2 regions of the Pseudomonas sp. SL4(2022) genome follow, and region 1 is predicted to be linked to the other one. Evidence: predicted binding sites of a transcription regulator. Region 1 holds the regulator's gene; the other holds the start of a gene.
The links. Region 1 encodes LexA, which represses DNA repair genes until DNA is damaged. Its sites were predicted from a motif close to CTGTNTNNNNANACAG; they were not measured.
Positions count from the first base shown of each region.

Region 1 (10,969 bases):
TCGTTGCCCTGGCCGACAAATATGCCGAGCTGGGCGCGCTGTACACCCCGACTGCCAAGCTTCGCGAAATGGCCGCCAAGGGCCAGAAGTTTTTCGGTTAATCGCGCAACGACTAGAGCGAGAGTGAATTTATGAGCCTGAATCCTAGAGATGCAGTCATCGTCGACTTCGGTCGTACCCCGATGGGTCGTTCCAAGGGCGGCATGCATCGCAACACCCGTGCCGAAACCATGTCGGCCAACCTGATCAGTGGCGTACTGGCACGTAACACCAAGGTCGATCCGGCCGAGGTGGAAGACGTGATCTGGGGCTGCGTCAACCAGACCCTGGAGCAGGGCTGGAACATCGCGCGCATGGCGTCGCTGATGACCCAGATCCCGCACACCAGTGCCGGCCAGACCGTGAGCCGCCTGTGCGGTTCGTCCATGAGCGCTCTGCACACTGCTGTGCAGGCGATCCAGACTGGCAACGGTGACGTGTTCGTCATCGGCGGTGTGGAGCATATGGGCCACGTAGGAATGATGCACGGCGTTGATCCAAACCCGCACCTGTCGCTTTACGCGGCCAAGGCCTCGGGCATGATGGGTCTGACTGCTGAAATGCTCGGCAAGATGCATGGCATTAGCCGTGAGCAGCAGGATGCATTCGGTGAGCGTTCGCACCGTCTGGCCCACAAAGCTACCGTCGAAGGCAAGTTCAAGGATGAAATCATCCCGATGCAAGGCTACGACGAGAACGGCTTCCTGAAGGTGTTCGACTACGACGAAACCATTCGCCCGGAAACCACCTTGGCAAGCCTGGCTGCACTGAAGCCTGCGTTCAACCCGAAAGGCGGCACCGTGACTGCAGGTACGTCCTCGCAGATCACTGACGGCGCTTCCTGCATGATCGTCATGAGTGCCCAGCGCGCCCAAGACCTCGGCATTCAGCCCATGGCCGTGGTTCGCGCCATGGCCGTGGCCGGTGTTGATCCGGCGATCATGGGTTACGGTCCTGTACCGTCAACTCAGAAAGCGCTCAAGCGTGCCGGTCTGACCATCAATGACATCGACTTCTTCGAGCTTAACGAAGCCTTCGCGGCCCAGGCCCTGCCTGTGCTGAAGGATCTGAAAGTGCTCGACAAAATGGAAGAGAAGGTCAACCTGCATGGCGGCGCGATCGCTCTGGGTCACCCGTTCGGTTGTTCCGGTGCGCGTATCTCCGGTACCCTGCTGAACGTGATGAAGCAGAACGGTGGCACCTTCGGTGTTTCGACCATGTGTGTAGGTCTCGGCCAAGGCATCACCACCGTCTTCGAACGCCTCTAAGCTTCACTGGCGTCAGAGATGGAAGAACCGGGGCCAAGTGCCCCGGTTTTTGTTTATCAGTTTAAAATCTTCAAGGAATTTACCGATGCAGTTGCAGCCCGGCCTCTATCGTCACTACAAAGGCCCTGAATACCGCGTGTTTGGCGTTGCCCAGCATTCCGAAACGGAGCAGGCGATGGTGGTCTATCAGGCGCTGTACGGCGAGTTTGGCGTGTGGGTGCGACCGTTGGAGATGTTTTGCGAAAGCGTTGAAGTGGACGGCGAGACGGTTCCACGCTTTGCTTTGATTCAGGCTGAAACCGCACTGTTTACTCGGCCTTGAGCTGACATCGGGCCACTGCTGCGCTTGACCTCTGCCGGACCACCACTATATATAGCGGTGCCGCGCTAGCAGGCAGTACAGCGTCTTCCGCATTTTTTTATCGAATTTCAGGAATTTTCCAATCCATGGGCAAATCGCTGGTCATCGTGGAATCCCCGGCCAAGGCCAAGACGATCAACAAGTACTTGGGCAACGAGTACGTGGTGAAGTCGAGCATCGGCCACATCCGTGACCTACCCACCAGTGGTTCGGCAAGTACCGCCAAAGAACCGGTCAAGCGTGGTAAAGCCGCTGCAGGTGAAGTACCGGCGCTGTCGCCCAAGGAAAAAGCCAAGCGTCAGCTATTTGCACGCATGGGGGTTGATCCCGAGCACGGCTGGAAAGCCAAGTACGAGATCCTTCCAGGCAAGGAGAAGGTGGTCGAGGAATTGCGCCGTTTGGCCAAGGACGCCGACACCATCTATCTCGCAACCGACTTGGATCGCGAGGGGGAAGCCATTGCTTGGCACCTGCGTGAATCCATTGGTGGCGATGACAGCCGCTACAAGCGCGTGGTGTTCAACGAAATTACCAAGAAGGCCATCCAGGAAGCGTTTTCCAAGCCTGGCGAACTGGATATCAATCGAGTCAACGCCCAGCAAGCGCGGCGCTTCCTCGACCGTGTAGTGGGTTACATGGTTTCGCCGCTGCTGTGGGCCAAGATCGCCCGTGGCCTGTCGGCTGGTCGTGTGCAGTCGGTAGCCGTGAAGCTGGTGGTCGAGCGTGAAAAAGAGATCCGCGCGTTTGTTCCGGAAGAATACTGGGAAGTGCACGCCGACCTGGGCACCGCCAAAGGCGCCAATGTGCGCTTTGAAGTGGCACGCGAGAACGGCAATGCCTTCAAGCCGCTGAACGAGGCCCAGGCCATGGCGGCTCTGGCTACGCTGAAAGCGTCTAGCTACAGCATCACCAAGCGCGAAGACAAACCGACCAGCAGCAAGCCTTCGGCACCGTTCATTACCTCCACCCTTCAGCAGGCCGCGAGTAACCGCCTGGGCTTTGGGGTGAAAAAGACCATGATGATGGCCCAGCGCTTGTATGAGGCCGGTTACATCACCTATATGCGTACCGACTCGACCAATCTCTCGGCCGATGCCGTGAGCATGGTGCGGGGCTTTATTGAAAATGAGTTTGGCAAGACGTACCTGCCGGCCAGCCCAATTGCTTACAGCAGTAAAGAAGGCGCGCAGGAAGCGCACGAGGCGATTCGTCCTTCCGACGTCAACCTCAAGCCGACTCAGCTGTCGGGCATGGAGCGTGACGCTGAGCGGCTGTACGAGCTGATCTGGCGCCAATTTGTCGCCTGCCAGATGCCGCCGGCTGAATACCTGTCGACCACTGTGACTGTCACGGCGGCGCAGTTCGAGTTGCGTGCCAAGGGCCGTATCCTCAAGTTCGACGGCTATACCCGCGTGTTGCCGCAGCTGAGCAAGCCTGGTGATGACGACGTGTTGCCGGAAATGACTCAGGGCGAAGTACTTAAACTGGTCAAGCTCGACCCCAGCCAGCACTTTACCAAGCCACCAGCGCGTTACTCGGAAGCTAGCCTCGTCAAGGAAATGGAGAAGCGCGGTATCGGTCGTCCATCTACCTATGCGGCGATTATCGGCACCATCCAAGATCGCGGCTACGTGGCGCTGCACAACCGCCGTTTCTACTCGGAGAAGATGGGCGACATCGTCACCGAGCGTCTGGCAGAAAGCTTCTCCAACCTGATGGACTACGGCTTTACCGCCGGCATGGAAGAGCATCTGGACGATGTAGCTCAGGGCGAACGCGAGTGGAAGCACGTGCTGGATGAGTTCTATGGTGACTTCAAGAAGAAGCTTGAAGCTGCGGAAGCAGGCGAGGGCGGCATGCGTGCCAATCAGCCAACGTTGACCGATATCGCCTGCCGTGATTGTGGTCGGCCGATGACCATTCGAACTGCCTCCACTGGCGTATTCCTTGGCTGTTCTGGCTATGCCCTACCGCCGAAAGAGCGCTGTAAGGCCACCGTCAATCTGGTGCCGGGCGATGAAATCGCTGCGGACGATGAGGGTGAGTCGGAGTCGCGCGTGTTGCTCGGCAAGCACCGCTGTCCGATCTGCTCGACCGCGATGGACGCCTACCTGCTCGACGAAACCCGCAAGTTGCATATCTGTGGCAACAATCCGGATTGCAGCGGTTATGAAGTCGAGCAGGGCCAGTACCGCATCAAGGGCTATGAAGGCCCGAGTCTCGATTGCGACAAGTGCGGCAGTCAGATGCAGTTGAAGACAGGCCGTTTTGGCAAGTTCTTCGGCTGCACCAACAGCGAGTGTAAGAACACCCGCAAACTGCTCAAAAGCGGTGAAGCGGCGCCGCCGAAGATGGATCCGGTGAAGATGCCGGAACTCAAATGCGAGAAGGTCAACGACACCTATATTTTGCGCGACGGTGCTTCGGGTCTGTTTCTCGCTGCCAGTCAATTCCCGAAAAACCGAGAGACGCGCGCGCCGTTGGTGGTCGAGTTGATTCCGCACCGTGATGAGATCGACCCCAAGTACCACTTCCTCTGCGATGCGCCTCAGAAGGACCCGCAAGGGCGCGCCGCCGTGGTGCGTTACAGCCGCAAGACCAAAGAGCAGTACGTACAGACTGAGGTTGATGGCAAGCCTACAGGATGGCGTGCGTTTTTTGATGGCGGCAAGTGGAAAGTCGAAGACAAGAGCTGATCTAGCGGAGCGCGTGTCGGCCATTGACTGGCACGCGTATGCTTATCCAATCCGCTGTGGAGGGTGCCGCAATGGCCAATGAACTCTATACCCGCACCAACCAGAAAATCTTCTATGCCGGTCTGGCGCTGGAGTCCTGGCGTAAGGCTGAACAAAGTCAGAGCATGAATGCCTTGGCTTTGATCCAGGCTGAGCGTGAGGCTGCGTTGTTTCATCTCTATGGTGCCCTGCTCGGTCTGTGCCATGAGATTGCCGGTTACTACCGTTTGCCGGACAGCACTTCGCCACGTGCAGAGCGCTTTCTCACGGAGGACGTGCTGCAGGCGGCGCCAAGCCAGGAGTTGGGCGAGCTGGTTGAACTGGCGCAGTCAGCCGATAGTTGGGTCGCGCAACTGCTCAAAGGCTATGCCGAGTTGTTTCAGCCACCGCAGGCTGGAAAGAAGGCTAAGGTCGATCCCACTACACCGTTGATTACCGCGGTCAGCCTAGATGAAGAAGTCATGCCGTTAACGCAGGAAACGCTGGAGACGTGGCGTCAGCAGCTGAAGGCTCTGGCGCAGCGGTTTCGAGAAACCTTGATCGAGTGGTAAGGCGCTGATTGGACCGGCGGACTAGGGCGAGCCCGAGTCGGCTGTTACACTGTCGGCCTATTGTGGAGAGCTAAGCCAATGCCTACATCATTCTTGGAAATTGTAGAATTGCCCGACGGGCGTATTGCCCTGCGTCGTGCAGAGGATGAGGAGTCGCTGGTGGTGCTGGATTTCTCTGCCGATGCCAAGGCCTTTCTGCAGGGGCAGCATGTTGAGGTGGCCAAAGCCATGCTCAATGTGGGTGTGCAGATGGCAGGGCGATTGGCTGAAAATAATTTTCAGCAGGAAGAAGGCCCTCGAGTTCTGCATTGATTACAGAGTTCTTGCGGTCTGAAATTACAACGATCTGCTAGCGTTGTTGTTTTGTTGTCTAGGCTTCTTTCGGCTAATCCGCACTGTCCTTGTGCGCGGCTTTCGGCCAATTATCCAAGGCTGATATTCAAGCTTTGCGCCTTGCCCTGGTGGGCCGCTTGCTCAAGCTGTTGCCGCGCTTGACGTTCCAGTGGGTGCAGCCAGCTGACTACAGTATGGCTACGACCCAGTGTCAGGGCCTGTTGTGCCAGCTCCAGCGCGCTTTGTGCCCCGCGTGGGTGCAGCAGCAGAATGCGTTCGCGGTTCAGGCCCGCTTTGCGTAGCCAAGTTTGGGTAAGGCTCGACGGCGGCGCAATCAGGGTTAGCCAGCGCTCATCGTGGTTATCGCTAAGCTCACGCAGAATTGGTGCTAGAAGGTTCAGGCAGTGCCCGGCCGCGCCACGCAGCGACAGTTCACTGAACTTCTCTGTCTCATTATCCTGCCAGGGTAGCTCAGCGCTATCGGCAAGTAATGGCGTCACCGTCGATGCCAGAAATGCATCGAACAAAGGTAGTTGTGTACGGTTCAGTGAATGTGGGAACTGCATAGATCCTCCACTATCAGGTAGTTGAAAACTACCTGTGTTGTCGATACTGCGTTAAAAATGTCTCGCCTGCCTCGCCTACGTTTTCAACGTCCTGCTAGCGGCGGATAACGCCGACGCTCAAACCTTCAATAATCAGATCCTGTTCTTCCAGGTTTACTTCGATCGGCGCGAACTCCGGATTTTCTGCAATCAGCCAGACCTTGTTGCCTTCACGCTTGAAACGTTTGACTGTAACTTCATCGTCCAGGCGCGCCACCACCACTTGCCCGTTACGGGCTTCACGGGTGGTGTGAACGGCCAGCAGATCACCATCGAAGATGCCGATGTCTTTCATGCTCATACCGCTTACACGTAGCAAGTAATCAGCCTTGGGGTGGAAGAAATCAGGGTTGATCTTGCAGGAGTCTTCGACATGCTGCTGCGCCAGAATCGGCGCACCTGCAGCGACGCGCCCAATCACCGGTAAGCCGTCCTCTTCTTCGGCGTTGGGCTCGAAGCCTGGGATGCGAATACCGCGCGACGCCCCGGGAGTCATTTCGATGGCCCCCTTGCGAGCCAGTGCCTTGAGGTGTTCTTCCGCTGCGTTGGGGGATTTGAAACCCAGTTTCAAGGCGATTTCCGCTCGTGTAGGCGGGTAGCCATTGTCTTCAAGGCATTGCTTGATGAAAGCGAGAATTTCAGCTTGTCGCGGCGTCAGTTTTAGCATGGTCGGCTCTGTTTTTTTGTACAGTGACTGGAATTATATACAGTGATCGGCGATTGGCAATCCTTGTGTTGTGAACTCTACTCAATTGACCTTTACATCGTCTGTTCAGTGCACTGTTACTCAGGCCGTTTATGGGGCGTCTAGCTAGGGTTGACCTGTGCCTTTGCCGGATGTCTGTGACCACCCGGCCACAAGATGGTTTGCTCGGCTTGACAAGGCGGGCAGCTGAAACGTATGTTTCAAACAAGTGTTTGTTCAGATGAAAAGAGTCATGGCCCAGTCGGAAACCGTTGAACGCATTCTCGATGCGGCAGAGCAGCTTTTTGCGGAGAAAGGTTTCGCAGAAACTTCTCTGCGTTTGATCACCAGCAAGGCAGGGGTGAACCTGGCGGCGGTGAATTATCACTTCGGCTCGAAAAAGGCCCTGATTCAGGCGGTGTTCTCGCGCTTTCTCGGGCCTTTCTGCGTAAGCCTGGAGCGTGAACTGGATCGTCGTCAGGCCAAGCCGGAAACCAAGGCCAGTCTCGAGGAGCTGCTGGAGTTACTGGTCGAGCAGGCGCTGGCAGTAAAGCCGCGCAGTGGTAACGACCTGTCAATCTTTATGCGTTTGCTGGGCCTGGCTTTTAGTCAGAGCCAGGGACACCTGCGTAAGTACCTCGAAGAGGTGTACGGCAAGGTGTTCCGCCGTTACATGCAGCTGGTGCATGAGGCCGCTCCGCGTATTCCGCCACTGGAACTGTTCTGGCGTGTGCACTTTATGCTCGGCGCTGCGGCGTTCAGCATGTCCGGGATCAAGGCTCTGCGCGCGATGTCGGAAACCGATTTCGGCGTTAATACCTCGATTGAGCAGGTGATGCGCCTGATGGTGCCATTTCTGGCTGCCGGCATGCGTTCGGAAACCGGCCTGACCGATGAAACCCTGGCCAGCGCACAGCTCAAACCACGCACCAAGATGCCAGCCATCCCTAGCAAAGTTTGACCTTGGCGGGTGGGCTTGGTGGATTTGATCCGCTAAGCTAGCCGCCCATGGTTACTCTCGATTTTCTGCATATTTCCCTCGCCGATCAGTGCCTGTATGGTTTTGCCAATGGGCAGTTGCGGCTGCGCCTGAGTGTTTCCACCGCGCTGAATGGTGCCGGTGAGCGTAATGGTTCCGGCTGTACGCCGCGTGGCTTGCACAAGGTGCGGGCGAAGATTGGTGAGGGCTTGCCGAGCGCTGCCGTGCTCCGCGGTAGGCGCTGGACCGGCGAAGTCTGGTCGCCCGAGTTGCATGCGCAATTTCCCGGGCGCGACTGGATTCTTACGCGCATTCTCTGGTTGAGTGGTTGTGAGCCTGGGCGCAATCGTCTGGGCGCTGTTGATACCTTTCGCCGCTATATCTACATACACGGTACGCCGGACAGCGAGCCTATGGGCGTGGCGCTGTCACATGGCTGTGTGCGCCTTCGCAACAGCGACCTGCTGGAACTCTTTGCGCGTGTCCCGGTTCAATGTGCGGTACAAATTGACGAGGCCGCCTGCCCCGACTGGGCAACGGCGCCTCTTATTTAAGGACGGGGTGTGAGTACACGCATGCAAGGTTCATTGATGCTGGATATCGCCGGCACCTGGCTGACCGCTGAGGATCGCCAGATCCTGCGTCAGCCGCAGGTTGCCGGGTTGATTCTGTTTGCCCGCAATATTGAAGACCCGCGCCAAGTGCGTGAGCTGTCCGCTGCGATTCGCGCGGTGCGTCCGGACCTGCTGCTGGCGGTGGATCAGGAGGGCGGGCGCGTACAGCGTCTGCGTCAGGGCTTTGTGCGCTTGCCGGCGATGCGTGCGTTGGCCGATAACGCCAATGCCGAGTATCTGGCTGAGCAGTGCGGCTGGGTCATGGCGACCGAAGTGCTGGCGGCAGGCTTGGACCTGAGTTTCGCCCCGGTGCTGGATCTCGATCATCAGCGCAGCGCCGTGGTCGGCAGCCGTTCCTTTGAGGGCGATGTGCGGCGCGCGACTTTGCTGGCCGGCGCTTTTATCCGTGGGATGAATGCCGCTGGCATGGCCGCTACCGGCAAGCATTTCCCCGGGCATGGCTGGGCGGAAGCGGATTCCCATGTGGCCATCCCAGTGGATGAGCGCAGTCTGGAGCAGATTCGTGCAGTCGATTTGCAGCCCTTTGCACAGTTGAGCCGGCAGTTGGCTGCGGTGATGCCCGCCCATGTGATCTACCCTCAGGTGGACAGTCAGCCGGCGGGTTTCTCCGGGCGCTGGCTGCAAGATATTCTGCGTGGCGAGCTGGCCTTTGATGGGGTGATCTTCAGCGATGATTTGTCCATGGCCGGCGCTCATGTGGTCGGCGATGCGGCCTGCCGTATTGAGGCAGCGCTGACAGCAGGTTGTGATATGGGCCTGGTGTGCAATGACCGGGCAGCGGCGGAGCAGGCCCTGAGCGCCTTGCAACGACTCAAGGTAGAACCACCGCAAGGCCTGGCACGGATGCGCCGACAGGCCTTCCCGGGTATCGAGTATCGGCAGAGCCCGCGTTGGCAGGCAGCACTTGGCAGCCTGCGTGATGCGCAATTAATCGACTAGGGGTAAGGGATGACGGTTTACGCGATTATCGGCGGTACGGGGCTGACCAAGTTGGACGGCCTGACCATCAAGGCCGCGCTGCATATCGATACGCCCTATGGCGCGCCCTCTGCGGCGGTGCTCAAAGGCGACTATGCCGGCCGCGAGGTGCTGTTTCTCGCGCGTCACGGCCATCCGCACCGTATTCCGCCGCATCAGGTCAACTACCGCGCCAACCTCTGGGCGCTGCGTGAGGCGGGGGCCAAGGCTATCATCGCCGTGAACGCCGTAGGCGGTATTCACTCGGCCATGGGCACCGGGCACTTCTGCCTGCCGCATCAGATCATCGATTACACCTACGGGCGTGAGCACACCTTTTTTGAGGGTGAGCTGGAACATGTCACCCATGTCGATTTCAGCCATCCCTATGACGCTGGGCTGCGCACCAAGCTGGCCAATGCACTGGCTGCCGAACACTGTGCGTTCAGCAGTCATGGGCTGTACGGCTGTACCCAGGGCCCGCGCCTGGAAACCGCTGCGGAAATCGCACGAATGGAGCGTGACGGCTGTGACATCGTCGGTATGACCGGTATGCCGGAAGCTGTGCTGGCCCGTGAGCTGGCTTTACCCTATGCCTGCTTGGCGCTGGTGGTAAACCCTGCTGCCGGAAAGTCCCGTGCGCTGATCACCATGGCGGAAATCGAGCGCGCTCTGGACGAAGGGATGGGTACGGTCAAGGCCGTATTGGCGCGGGTGCTGGCCAGCTGACTGGGCATGCTGCAATAAAAAAGGGCCGCGCAATGCGGCCTTTTTTGAGTTCTCAGAAGCTAGTTACGCTCTTGCGAGCTAGAGCCATGCAAGGCAAGAACAGGCGAGGAAGCGGAGTCTACTGATGTAAATAAGCATTCCGAGCCTGTTTTTAACGCAGTAGAGCCGACGCGCAGCTGATCGTAAGAAGGTTCTACAGTGGACTGACGCGAATCAGCATGCCAAGGCTGCCATTATCGACAAAGGTCAGCTCGCCGCTTTTCAGACGGCTGCTCTGCTTGATGCGCTCGCTGTCGTTGAGGATGCCGCTTGCGTCGAGCTGGTTGACCCAGATATCACTGTCCAGCTCGATCACGCGGCTGGCTTTAAGGCTGATGGTGCCTTCGACGGGGTAGTGGCCGAACTGCTCAGTGCCGGTGCTGATGGCGACGCGACTGCTCGACTCGCCCAGGCTTTGTGACCAGGCTTTGTGCAGCAAGACCTGATAACCGCTGGCAGGGCTGAGTTTGCCGGCTTCGGCATTCAGGGCGGTGCTGCGGCTGTTGCTGCCGTCCACCGGCAGTGCGTTCTGCGCCCAACTGTCCGGCGGTAGCTGGCCGGCGGAAATCGGTGTGGCGGCCTGGCGGAATACGATGACTTCAACCTGGTACAGGCTTTCAGCCAGGGCAGCAGTGCTGCTGAGCAGTCCCAGCAGAATAAGCGGCAGCAAGGCCAGGGTGCGGAGTGCGCGCATGGGTCAGTCCTTTACAGAGTGCGAAAGTAAACGCTCGAGCAGGGCTTCGAGGGTGTTGAATCGTTCTTCCGGGCGCTCCATCGGCACCGAGAAGCGGAACAGCGTGGCGCCTTCAAACTTATAGCGCGTGGGCTGGCTCTGGATCAGTTTGATCAGGGTCAGCGGGTCAACACAGGTGTCGGCGGCAAATTCGATACGCCCGCCTTGTGGGCCAGCGTCGATTTTTTTGATGCCGAGCTTTTCGGCCTGCAGTTTAAGCAGGGTGATACGCACCAGATTCTTGGTCGGCTCGGGCAGCAAGCCGAAGCGGTCGATCATCTCCACCTGCAACTCTTTGAGCCCGTCCTCGTCGACGGCGT
Region 1 covers NZ_CP113060.1:107,342-118,310, reverse strand. Annotated here, with positions in the region: gene fadB (fatty acid oxidation complex subunit alpha FadB) at 1-101, shown strand, start outside; gene fadA (acetyl-CoA C-acyltransferase FadA) at 132-1,307, shown strand; gene OU997_RS00615 (DUF1653 domain-containing protein) at 1,393-1,629, shown strand; gene topA (type I DNA topoisomerase) at 1,755-4,364, shown strand; gene OU997_RS00605 (DUF6586 family protein) at 4,436-4,954, shown strand; gene OU997_RS00600 (hypothetical protein) at 5,033-5,266, shown strand; gene sulA (SOS-induced cell division inhibitor SulA) at 5,377-5,853, opposite strand; gene lexA (transcriptional repressor LexA) at 5,948-6,559, opposite strand; gene OU997_RS00585 (TetR/AcrR family transcriptional regulator) at 6,831-7,538, shown strand; gene OU997_RS00580 (L,D-transpeptidase) at 7,586-8,110, shown strand; gene nagZ (beta-N-acetylhexosaminidase) at 8,132-9,130, shown strand; gene OU997_RS00570 (S-methyl-5'-thioinosine phosphorylase) at 9,140-9,877, shown strand; gene OU997_RS00565 (CsiV family protein) at 10,071-10,610, opposite strand; gene mfd (transcription-repair coupling factor) at 10,614-10,969, opposite strand, start outside.

Region 2 (10,969 bases), 470 kb from region 1:
CTTGGCGAACGGGAATACCGCTTCCTTGACGCTGAAATACGGCGGGATGATTTCCTGGGTGTAACCCGCTTCAGCCAGGCTCTTGCCCGCCATAACGCGGGCAGCCACCTTGGCCAGGGACACCCCAACGCACTTGGAGACGAACGGCACGGTACGCGAGGCGCGCGGGTTGACTTCGATGACGAAGATATCTTCGCCCTGCACGGCCATCTGCACGTTCATCAGGCCGACCACGCCGAGCTCCAGAGCCATTTTCTTGACCTGCTCACGGATCTCGTCCTGGATGTGCATTGGCAGCGAGTACGGTGGCAGCGAGCAGGCCGAGTCACCGGAGTGCACACCGGCTTGTTCGATGTGCTGCATGATCGCGCCGATCACCACGGTTTCGCCGTCGCACACCGCATCCACGTCGACTTCAATGGCGCAGTTAAGAAAGTGGTCGAGCAATACCGGGCTGTCGTTGGACACTTTCACGGCTTCGCGCATGTAACGCTTGAGCTCGTCTTCCTGATAGACGATCTCCATGGCACGACCGCCCAGCACGTAGGACGGACGCACCACCAGCGGATAACCGATGGTCTTGGAGTGTGCCAGGGCTTCGTCTTCGCTACGCGCAGTGGCGTTAGCCGGTTGACGCAGGCCGAGGCGCTGAACCATCTGCTGGAAACGCTCGCGGTCTTCAGCGCGGTCGATGGCGTCTGGCGAAGTACCGATGATCGGCACGCCGGCCTCTTCCAGGGCGCGGCAGATCTTCAGCGGGGTCTGCCCACCGTACTGCACGATCACGCCTTTCGGCTGCTCGACGCGGACGATTTCCAGCACGTCCTCCAGAGTCACCGGCTCAAAATACAGGCGATCGGAGGTGTCGTAGTCAGTGGAGACGGTTTCCGGGTTGCAGTTGACCATGATGGTCTCGTAACCGTCTTCACGCATGGCCAGCGCGGCGTGTACGCAGCAGTAATCGAATTCAATGCCCTGACCGATACGGTTCGGCCCGCCACCGAGGATCATGATCTTGTCGCGGCTCGACGGATTGGCTTCGCACTCTTCCTCGTAGGTTGAGTACATGTAAGCCGTGTCAGTGGCAAATTCGGCCGCACAAGTGTCCACGCGCTTGTATACCGGCAGCACCTTCAACTTGTGCCGGTGGCTGCGCAGGGTTTTCTCGGTAACGCCCAGCAGCTTGGCCAAACGGATGTCGGAGAAGCCTTTGCGCTTGAGTTTGAACATCGAGTCGCGGTCGATACTGGACAGCGCCAGGGTCTTGATCCGCTCTTCGTCTTTGATCAGGTCTTCGATCTGCACCAGAAACCATTCGTCGATATTGGTCAGTTCAAAGACCTCAGCAACTGTTTTGCCGGCGCGGAAAGCGTCGGCGATGTACCAAATGCGGTCAGCGCTGGGCACGGTCAGTTCACGGCGCAGCGTACTTTCAGCTTCTGGGTCATTCAGGTCCAGCACGGGATCAAAGCCTGACACACCGACTTCCAGGCCGCGCAGGGCTTTCTGCAGAGACTCCTGGAAAGTGCGACCGATGGCCATCACTTCACCAACCGATTTCATCTGCGTAGTCAGGCGGGCGTCGGCTTTGGGGAATTTCTCGAACGCAAAGCGTGGGATTTTGGTCACGACGTAGTCGATGGCCGGCTCGAACGAAGCCGGGGTACGACCGCCGGTGATGTCGTTGGACAGCTCATCAAGGGTGTAGCCCACGGCCAGCTTGGCGGCGATCTTGGCGATCGGGAAGCCGGTGGCCTTGGAGGCCAGCGCCGAGGAACGTGACACGCGCGGGTTCATCTCGATCACCACCATACGGCCGGTGTTCGGGCAAATACCGAACTGCACGTTGGAGCCGCCGGTTTCCACACCGATTTCACGCAGCACCGCCAATGAGGCGTTACGCAGGATCTGGTATTCCTTGTCGGTCAGGGTTTGCGCCGGGGCCACAGTGATCGAGTCACCGGTGTGCACGCCCATCGGGTCGAAGTTTTCGATGGCACAGACGATGATGCAGTTGTCCTTCTTGTCGCGGACCACCTCCATCTCGTACTCCTTCCAGCCGATCAGGGATTCGTCGATCAGCAGCTCATTGGTCGGCGACAGGTCCAGACCGCGGGCGCAGATTTCTTCGAACTCTTCGCGGTTGTAGGCGATACCGCCACCGGTGCCTCCCATGGTAAAGGACGGACGAATGATGCACGGAAAGCCGACTTTCTCGAGTACGCCGTAGGCTTCTTCCATGTCGTGGGCGATTCCGGAAACCGGGCACGCCAGACCGATGTCTTTCATCGCCTTGTCGAAGCGCGAACGGTCTTCGGCCTTGTCGATAGTGTCGGCGTTGGCACCGATCATCTCGACGCCGAACTTTTCCAGGATGCCGTGCTTTTCCAGATCCAGGGCGCAGTTCAGCGCGGTCTGGCCGCCCATGGTCGGCAGCAGTGCGTCAGGGCGTTCCTTCTCGATGATCTTGGCCACAGTGGACCACTTGATCGGCTCGATGTAGGTGGCGTCCGCCATGGCCGGGTCGGTCATGATGGTGGCAGGATTGGAGTTGACCAGAATGACGCGGTAACCCTCTTCCTTCAGCGCTTTACACGCCTGGGCACCGGAATAGTCAAACTCGCAGGCCTGGCCGATAACGATCGGGCCAGCACCGAGGATCAGGATACTTTTAATGTCTGTACGCTTTGGCATGTTCTCTCTCTCGAATCCTTGGGTCAGTCGGCGGGCTTAACGGCGCTTGGCCATGGCTTCGATAAATCGGTCAAACAAGGGGGCTACGTCGTGCGGGCCAGGGCTGGCTTCAGGGTGACCCTGAAAGCTGAAGGCGTCCTTGTCGGTGCGTTCGATACCCTGCAGGGTGCCGTCGAACAGCGACTTGTGGGTGGCACGCAGATTGGCCGGCAGGCTCGGCTCGTCCACGGCAAAACCGTGGTTCTGACTGGTGATCATCACCACACCGGTTTTCAGGTCCTGCACCGGGTGGTTGGCACCGTGATGACCATGGCCCATTTTCAGGGTCTTGGCGCCCGAAGCCAGAGCCAGCAACTGGTGACCGAGGCAAATACCGAAGACCGGAATCTCTGTCTGCAGCACGTCCTTGATCGCCTGGATGGCGTAGTCGCACGGCTCAGGATCGCCTGGGCCATTGGAGAGGAACACGCCATCGGGATTCAGCGCCAGCACCTCGGCAGCCGGCGTCTGCGCCGGCACCACAGTCAGGCGGCAACCGCGCTCGACCAGCATGCGCAGGATGTTGGTCTTGACCCCGTAATCGTAAGCAACCACGTGGTAAGGCAGAGCACTGGCGGCGACTTCAGGATGGCTGTCGCTTTTCAGCTCCCAGGTGCTCGAACGCCACTCGTAACGGTCGGTGCAGCTGACTTCTTTGGCCAGGTCCATGCCTTTCAGCCCCGGGAAACTGCGCGCCAGCTCAAGGGCTTTTTCCTCGGTGGCGTCGTCGCCAACCAGGATGCAGCCATTCTGTGAGCCTTTTTCACGCAGGATGCGGGTAAGGCGACGGGTATCGATGCCGGCAATGGCAACGGTGCCGTTTTCCTTGAGGTACTCATCCAGCGGTTGTTTGTTGCGCCAGTTACTGGAGATCAACGGCAGATCGCGGATGATCAGGCCGGCAGCCCAGACGCGGTCTGACTCGGCATCTTCCGGCGTGGTGCCGGTGTTGCCGATGTGCGGATAAGTCAGGGTAACGATTTGCTGGGCATAGGAAGGATCGGTAAGGATTTCCTGATAGCCGGTCATGGCGGTGTTAAAAACCACCTCTCCAATAGTCTGGCCATCGGCACCGATGGCCTCGCCGCGAAAAATGCTGCCATCAGCAAGAGCCAGAATGGCAGGTTTAAGGGCTGGCTTACTCAAGAAAACCTCCGAAAATCAAAACGTGAAGCAAACGCAGATTGTAAAAAAGCGGGATGACGTATCGACCGTCACCCCGCTTTTTTATCTGATTCATTCTGCGCAACTTTAGTGGACACACTAAAGCAGAAAGCTTACAGGAAAGTCCTTTTTTGGTCCACCGCCAGTTGCAGGCAAGACACAGCGAAGGGGCCTTCCTGCGACAGCATGCCTCAGTTCAGACCGAGCACATCCTGCATGTCGTAAAACCCCGGCTGGCGATCCTGCAGCCAAAGAGCCGCACGCACCGCGCCTTTGGCGAAGGTCATACGGCTCGATGCCTTATGGGTAATCTCCACACGCTCACCATCAGCTGCGAACAGCACGGTGTGATCGCCGACTACGTCGCCAGCACGCACAGTGGCAAAGCCAATGGTTTCACGCTCACGCGTGCCGGTCTGACCTTCACGACCATACACCGCCACTTTCTGCAGATCACGCCCCAGCGCATTGGCCACTACTTCACCCATACGCAGCGCGGTGCCGGACGGCGCATCAACCTTGTGCCGGTGATGGGCTTCGATGATTTCGATATCCACATCATCACCCAGCACCCGCGCCGCAGTGTCGAGCAGTTTTAGGCACAGATTGACGCCGACACTGAAGTTGGCAGCGAACACGATCGGAATCTGCTTGCCCGCCTCGGCCAGCAGCTGTTTCTCCGCAGGAGAGAAACCGGTGGTACCAATGACCATGGCCTTGCCCGCCTGACGGCAGGCCTCTAGGTTTTTCAGGGTGACCGAAGGGTGCGTGAAATCGATCAGCACATCGAACTGATCCAGCACGGCATGCAGATCACCAGCCAGATTGACGCCTATCTTGCCCTGCGCCACCAGCTCACCGACATCTGCACCAACCAGACTGCTGTCGGCGCGATCAATCGCCGCGCTCAGGCGCGCACCATCAACCAACTGCACAGCCTCGATCAGGGTCTTGCCCATGCGCCCGGCGGCGCCCATCACAGCAATACGTTGCATAACCATCCGCTCCAAACTGTCGCAACAGGCGACTACCCCCGCAACGCGGTCAAGGCAGCCACCCATCAACAGGATTTACAGGTCGCCAAAGAAGCGCTTAACACCCTCGAACCAGCCATTGGCTTTCGGCGAATGCGAGCTGTCGCCTTCCAGGGTCTTGCGGAACTCATCGAGCAGTTCGCGCTGGCGACGATCCAGGTTGACCGGAGTCTCCACCGCCACCTTGCACATCAGATCACCCGCACCGCCACCACGCACCGGCGCCACGCCCTTGCCACGCAAGCGGAACATCTTGCCAGTCTGGGTGCCTTCTGGAATCTTCAGCTTGACCCGCCCATCCAGGGTCGGCACTTCCAACTCGCCACCCAGCGCCGCATCGGCAAAGCTGATCGGCACTTCGCAGTACAGGTGTTTGCCATCACGCTGGAAGATCGCGTGCTCGCGCACATTCACCACCACGTACAGGTCGCCCGCCGGGCCACCCATGGCACCCGCTTCACCTTCGCCGGAGAGCCGGATACGGTCGCCGGTATCCACGCCCGCCGGCACTTTCACCGACAGGGTCTTGTGCTCTTCCACACGACCATGGCCGTGGCAGGAACCGCACGGATCGGTGATCATCTTGCCGCTACCGTGGCAACGCGGGCAGGTCTGCTGCACCGAGAAGAAGCCCTGTTGCATGCGCACCTGGCCGATACCGCCACAAGTGGTACAGGTCACCGGACTGGTACCCTTCTTCGCACCCGAACCATCGCAGGTTTTGCAGTTGACCAGCGTCGGCACGCGAATAGTCACCGTGGTGCCACGCACCGCTTCTTCCAGGTCCAGTTCCAGGGTGTAACGCAGGTCACTGCCGCGCTGCGCACCGCCGCGTTGGCCACCACGACCACCGCCACCACCGAAGAAATCGCTGAACACATCGCCAAAAATATCGGAGAAATTCGCCCCACCGAAGCCCGCACCACCGGCTCCACCACCCATTTGCGGATCAACACCGGCATGGCCATACTGGTCATAGGCCGACCGTTTGGCAGCATCGGAGAGCACTTCGTAAGCCTCGTTGGCTTCCTTGAACTTCTCTTCCGAGGCTTTATCGTCGGGATTGCGGTCCGGGTGGTACTTCATAGCCAGGCGGCGGTAAGCCTTTTTCAGCTCCGCTTCGCTGGCACCGCGCTCGACACCGAGCACCTCGTAATAGTCACGTTTAGCCATAAGTCTTCAACACCTTCAAATCGTCTACTCCAGACACGCCAACGCGGGAGCAAGCTCCCGCGCGGCGGATCATGCCGGACGTGACTTGCGCCACGCCTGGCCAGAGCGGCATAAGCTTGCGCTTACTTGTTGTCTTTGACCTCTTCGAACTCAGCATCGACCACGTCGTCCGCTGCGTCCTTGGCTTGCTCACCACCGGCCGCCTGGGCACCCGGCTGCGGCTGCTCGGCGTACATTTTTTGCGCCAGCGGGGCAGTTACTTCGGACAGCGCCGTCATCTTCGCTTCGATCTCGGCTTTGTCGTCGCCCTTCACGGCCGCTTCCAGTGCCGACACAGCCGCCTCGATGGCTGTTTTCTCTTCCGCAGTGGCTTTATCACCCGCTTCAGTGATCATCTTGCGGGTGGCGTGCACCAACTGGTCGCCCTGGTTGCGCGCACCGGCCAACTCTTCGAACTTGCGATCTTCCTCGGCATTGGCTTCGGCATCACGCACCATCTGCTGGATTTCTTCCTCGGACAGACCGGAGTTGGCCTTGATCACGATGGACTGCGACTTGCCAGTGGCTTTGTCCTTCGCGCTGACGTGCAGGATGCCGTTAGCGTCGATGTCGAAAGTCACTTCGATCTGCGGCACACCGCGCGGCGCCGGCGGAATCTCGGCCAGGTCGAATTTACCCAGCGATTTGTTACCGCTGGCCTGCTTACGCTCACCTTGCAGTACGTGAATAGTCACCGCACCCTGGTTGTCGTCAGCAGTGGAGAACACCTGCGACTTCTTGGTCGGAATCGTAGTGTTCTTCTCGATCAGCGCAGTCATCACGCCGCCCATGGTTTCGATACCCAGGGTCAGCGGACTGACGTCCAGCAGGAGCACGTCCTTGACGTCACCGGCCAGTACCGCCCCCTGAATGGCCGCACCCATGGCCACGGCTTCGTCCGGGTTAACGTCCTTGCGTGCTTCCTTGCCGAAGAAATCAGCCACGGTTTTCTGCACCAGCGGCATACGGGTCTGACCACCGACCAGAATCACGTCGTTAATCGAACCCACATCGATACCAGCATCTTTCAGCGCGATGCGGCAAGGCTCGATGGTGCGCTGCACCAGATCCTCAACCAGGGCTTCCAGCTTGGCACGGGAAATTTTCACATTGAGGTGCTTCGGCCCAGTCGCGTCCGCCGTGATGTACGGCAGGTTGACGTCAGTCGACTGGCTGGAAGACAGCTCGATCTTGGCTTTTTCAGCAGCTTCTTTCAGACGCTGCATGGCCAGCGGGTCACCTTTGAGGTTCATGCCGCTTTCTTTCTTGAACTCGTCAACGAGGTAGTCGATCAGACGAATGTCAAAGTCCTCACCGCCGAGGAAGGTGTCACCGTTGGTCGCCAGCACTTCGAACTGGTGCTCGCCATCGACTTCAGCGATCTCGATCACCGACACGTCGAAGGTACCACCACCCAGGTCATAGACGATCACGGTGTGGTCGCCCTTGGCCTTGTCCATACCGTAAGCCAGAGCGGCTGCGGTCGGCTCGTTGATGATGCGTTTGACGTCCAGCCCCGCGATACGGCCGGCGTCTTTGGTGGCCTGACGCTGGCTGTCGTTGAAATACGCAGGAACGGTGATTACCGCTTCGGTCACTGACTCGCCGAGGTAGTCTTCGGCGGTCTTCTTCATTTTCTTCAGCACTTCGGCGCTGATTTGCGGCGGTGCCATTTTCTGGCCGTTAACCTCAACCCAGGCGTCCCCGTTGTCAGCCTTGGCGATCTTGTAAGGCACCATTTGGATGTCTTTCTGCACGACATCCTCTTCAAAACGACGACCGATCAGACGCTTTACCGCATACAGGGTGTTGTGCGGGTTGGTCACTGCCTGACGCTTGGCCGACTGACCTACCAGGATTTCGCCATCATTGGCGTAAGCGATGATCGACGGCGTGGTGCGCGCGCCTTCGGCGTTCTCGATAACCTTGACGGTGCCGTTTTCCAGAATAGAGACGCAGGAGTTGGTGGTCCCCAGGTCGATACCAATAATTTTGCCCATCTTCACTCTCCCGAAACTTTGATAATTCCGCAACTGATCGTTGTCAGCGGCGGTAGCACTAAAACGCTTGGCTGTTTAATGGGGGCGGCTTGACGAATTTCAAGCCTGCTCATCAATAGATGGCGGCGCTTCGGCCGGTGCCTTGCTGACCACCACCATCGCGGGGCGCAGCAGGCGACCGTTAAGCAGATAGCCCTTCTGGAACACCTTGAGCACACTGTTAGGCTCGACATGGGTGCTTTCCTGCAGTGCCATGGCCTGATGGTGCTCAGGGTTGAACGGCGCACCATGCGGGTCGAGCGCCTCCAGTTGGAAACGCTTGAGGGTGTCGTGGAACAGCTTAAGCGTCAGCTCCATGCCTTCACGAACCGACTTGATCGCCTCATCGTCCGGGCTCGACAATTCAAGGCCGCGCTCCAGACTGTCCACCACCGGCAGCAGGTCGTTGGCGAATTTCTCCAAGGCGAACTTATGCGCTTTCTCGACATCCTGCTCAGCGCGGCGGCGCACATTCTGCAAGTCGGCAGCCATGCGCAGCGACTGATCCTGCGCAGCGGCCAGTTGCTCTTCCAGCGTTTGCACGCGGGCAACCAGATCATCACCCGCAGCCGCGTCGGCAGCTGTTTGTACGTCGGGGTTCTGCGTATCCAGGGTCTGTTCGTCAGCCATGCGTTTCTCCTCATGAAATTCGACGCGAGCCTCAACTCGCGTGCCTGAGCGTTATATGGGGCCAAAAATTGTGGTTTCAAGGACCGCAGACGGATTGTCAGCCCATCAAAAAACACTGTATAAATAACCAGACATGAACTTGGGAGACCCTCGCCATGCTGGTGCACCTGTCCGTACACAACTACGCCATCGTTGAACACCTTGATTTAGAACTGGACGCTGGCATGAGCGTGATCAGCGGTGAAACCGGCGCCGGTAAATCGATCATGCTCGACGCCCTCGGCCTGACCCTGGGTGATCGCGCCGATAGCGGCGTGGTGCGTCCTGGTGCGGACAAAGCGGACATCCTCGCCAGCTTTGACCTGACCGATATCCCTGAAGCCCGCGCCTGGCTGACCGAACGCGATCTGGACAATGACGGCCCATGCATCCTGCGCCGTGTAATCACCGCCGAAGGCCGCTCACGCAGCTACATTAACGGCGCCCCCTGTCCGCAAGGCGACCTCAAGGCCCTGGGCGAACTGCTGATCGACATCCACAGCCAGCATGAACACCAGTCGCTGCTCAAGGCCGACACCCACCGCCGCCTGCTCGACGAATACGCCGGCAGCCAGGAACTGGCGCGCCAAGTGCAACTCGCGGCACAACGCTGGAAGCAGACCAAGAATGAACTGGAGCGGGTTTCCAGCATCGGCGACGAACAGCGCGCGCGCCACCAATTGCTCAGCTATCAACTGGAAGAACTCGACAACCTGGCCCTCGGCGAAGACGAACTTGAACAGCTGGAACAGGAACACAAGAACCTGACCAACGCCGAAAGCCTGCTCAGCGCCTGCCGTCTGGTAATCGAACAATGCAGCGATAATGATGCCGGCAACGTGCTGTCCGCCCTGACCGGCAGCCTGAATCGCCTCAGCGCCTTCCAGGGCCAACCCGGCGCATTGAGCGAAGCCACCAACCTGCTGGCCAGCGCACAAATCCAGGTAGAAGAAGCCGTCAGCGAACTGAACCGTTTCCTTGATCATTTCGACGCCGACCCTGAACGCCTGCGCCAGATGGAAGAGCGCCTGGACGCGATCTACACGCTGGCGCGCAAGCACCGTATCCAGCCCAGCGAACTAGGCGCCATGCAGCAGCAACTGTTCGAGGAGCTGGAAAGCCTCAATGCCGACGACCAGGCCGCCGAACGCCTGAGCGACGAACTGGCCGCCTTCGAACGGCATTACCAGGAAAAAGCAGCGGAACTCAGCACCCTGCGCAACAAGGCCGCTAGTCAACTGGACAGCGCGGTCGAGCTGGAAATGCAAACCCTCGGCATGCCCGGCGGGCGCTTCACCATCAAGCTAACGACCCACACCAACAGCGAGCCACAGCCTAACGGCCTGGAGCAACTCGAGTTTCTGGTCAGCGCCAACCCTGGACAACCGCTGAAAGCCCTGGCCAAGGTCGCCTCGGGCGGCGAGCTGTCGCGCATCAGCCTAGCGATTCAGGTAATCACCGCGCAAACCTCGCGGGTGCCCACCCTGGTATTCGATGAAGTCGACGTCGGCATTGGCGGCCCCACCGCCGAAGTGGTCGGTCAGCTATTGCGCCGCCTCGGCGAACGCGGGCAGGTACTGACCGTCACCCACCTGCCGCAAGTCGCGGCACAAGGGCATCAGCACCTGTTCGTGCACAAAGTGCGTGAAAGCGATGCCACCCGCACAGCAGTGAGCAAACTGAGCCCTGCGCAGCGGGTCGAGGAAATCGCGCGCATGCTCGGCGGCGTCGATCTCACCGAAGAATCCCTGGCCCACGCGCGACAGATGGTCGGCAGCGCCCAGGCCTGATCGAACCGCGCAATGCAAAAAGGCGACCCTAGGGTCGCCTTTCTCATACCAGCAGCAATCAGCTTTTCTTGCGCACGTACAGCACAAGGTTGTGATCGACCAGCTCGAAACCGTGCTCTTTGACGATCTCTTTCTGACGCTTCTCGATCTCAGGATCAAAGAACTCGATCACCTCACCCGAGTCGACGCACACCATATGGTCGTGGTGCCCGCTATCAGCCAGTTCAAATACCGCATGACCGCCATCAAAGTTGTGGCGCACCACCAGGCCTGCGGCTTCGAACTGAGTCAGTACACGGTAAACAGTGGCCAGGCCAACATCGTCGCC
Region 2 covers NZ_CP113060.1:577,038-588,006, forward strand. Annotated here, with positions in the region: gene carB (carbamoyl-phosphate synthase large subunit) at 1-2,694, opposite strand, end outside; gene carA (glutamine-hydrolyzing carbamoyl-phosphate synthase small subunit) at 2,731-3,879, opposite strand; gene dapB (4-hydroxy-tetrahydrodipicolinate reductase) at 4,089-4,892, opposite strand; gene dnaJ (molecular chaperone DnaJ) at 4,968-6,104, opposite strand; gene dnaK (molecular chaperone DnaK) at 6,227-8,143, opposite strand; partial or broken gene grpE (nucleotide exchange factor GrpE) at 8,243-8,815, opposite strand; gene recN (DNA repair protein RecN) at 8,968-10,641, shown strand; gene fur (ferric iron uptake transcriptional regulator) at 10,700-10,969, opposite strand, start outside.
Region 2: recN (DNA repair protein RecN) is a predicted target of LexA. The motif match lies at 8,928-8,943, and genes of this name have one in related genera.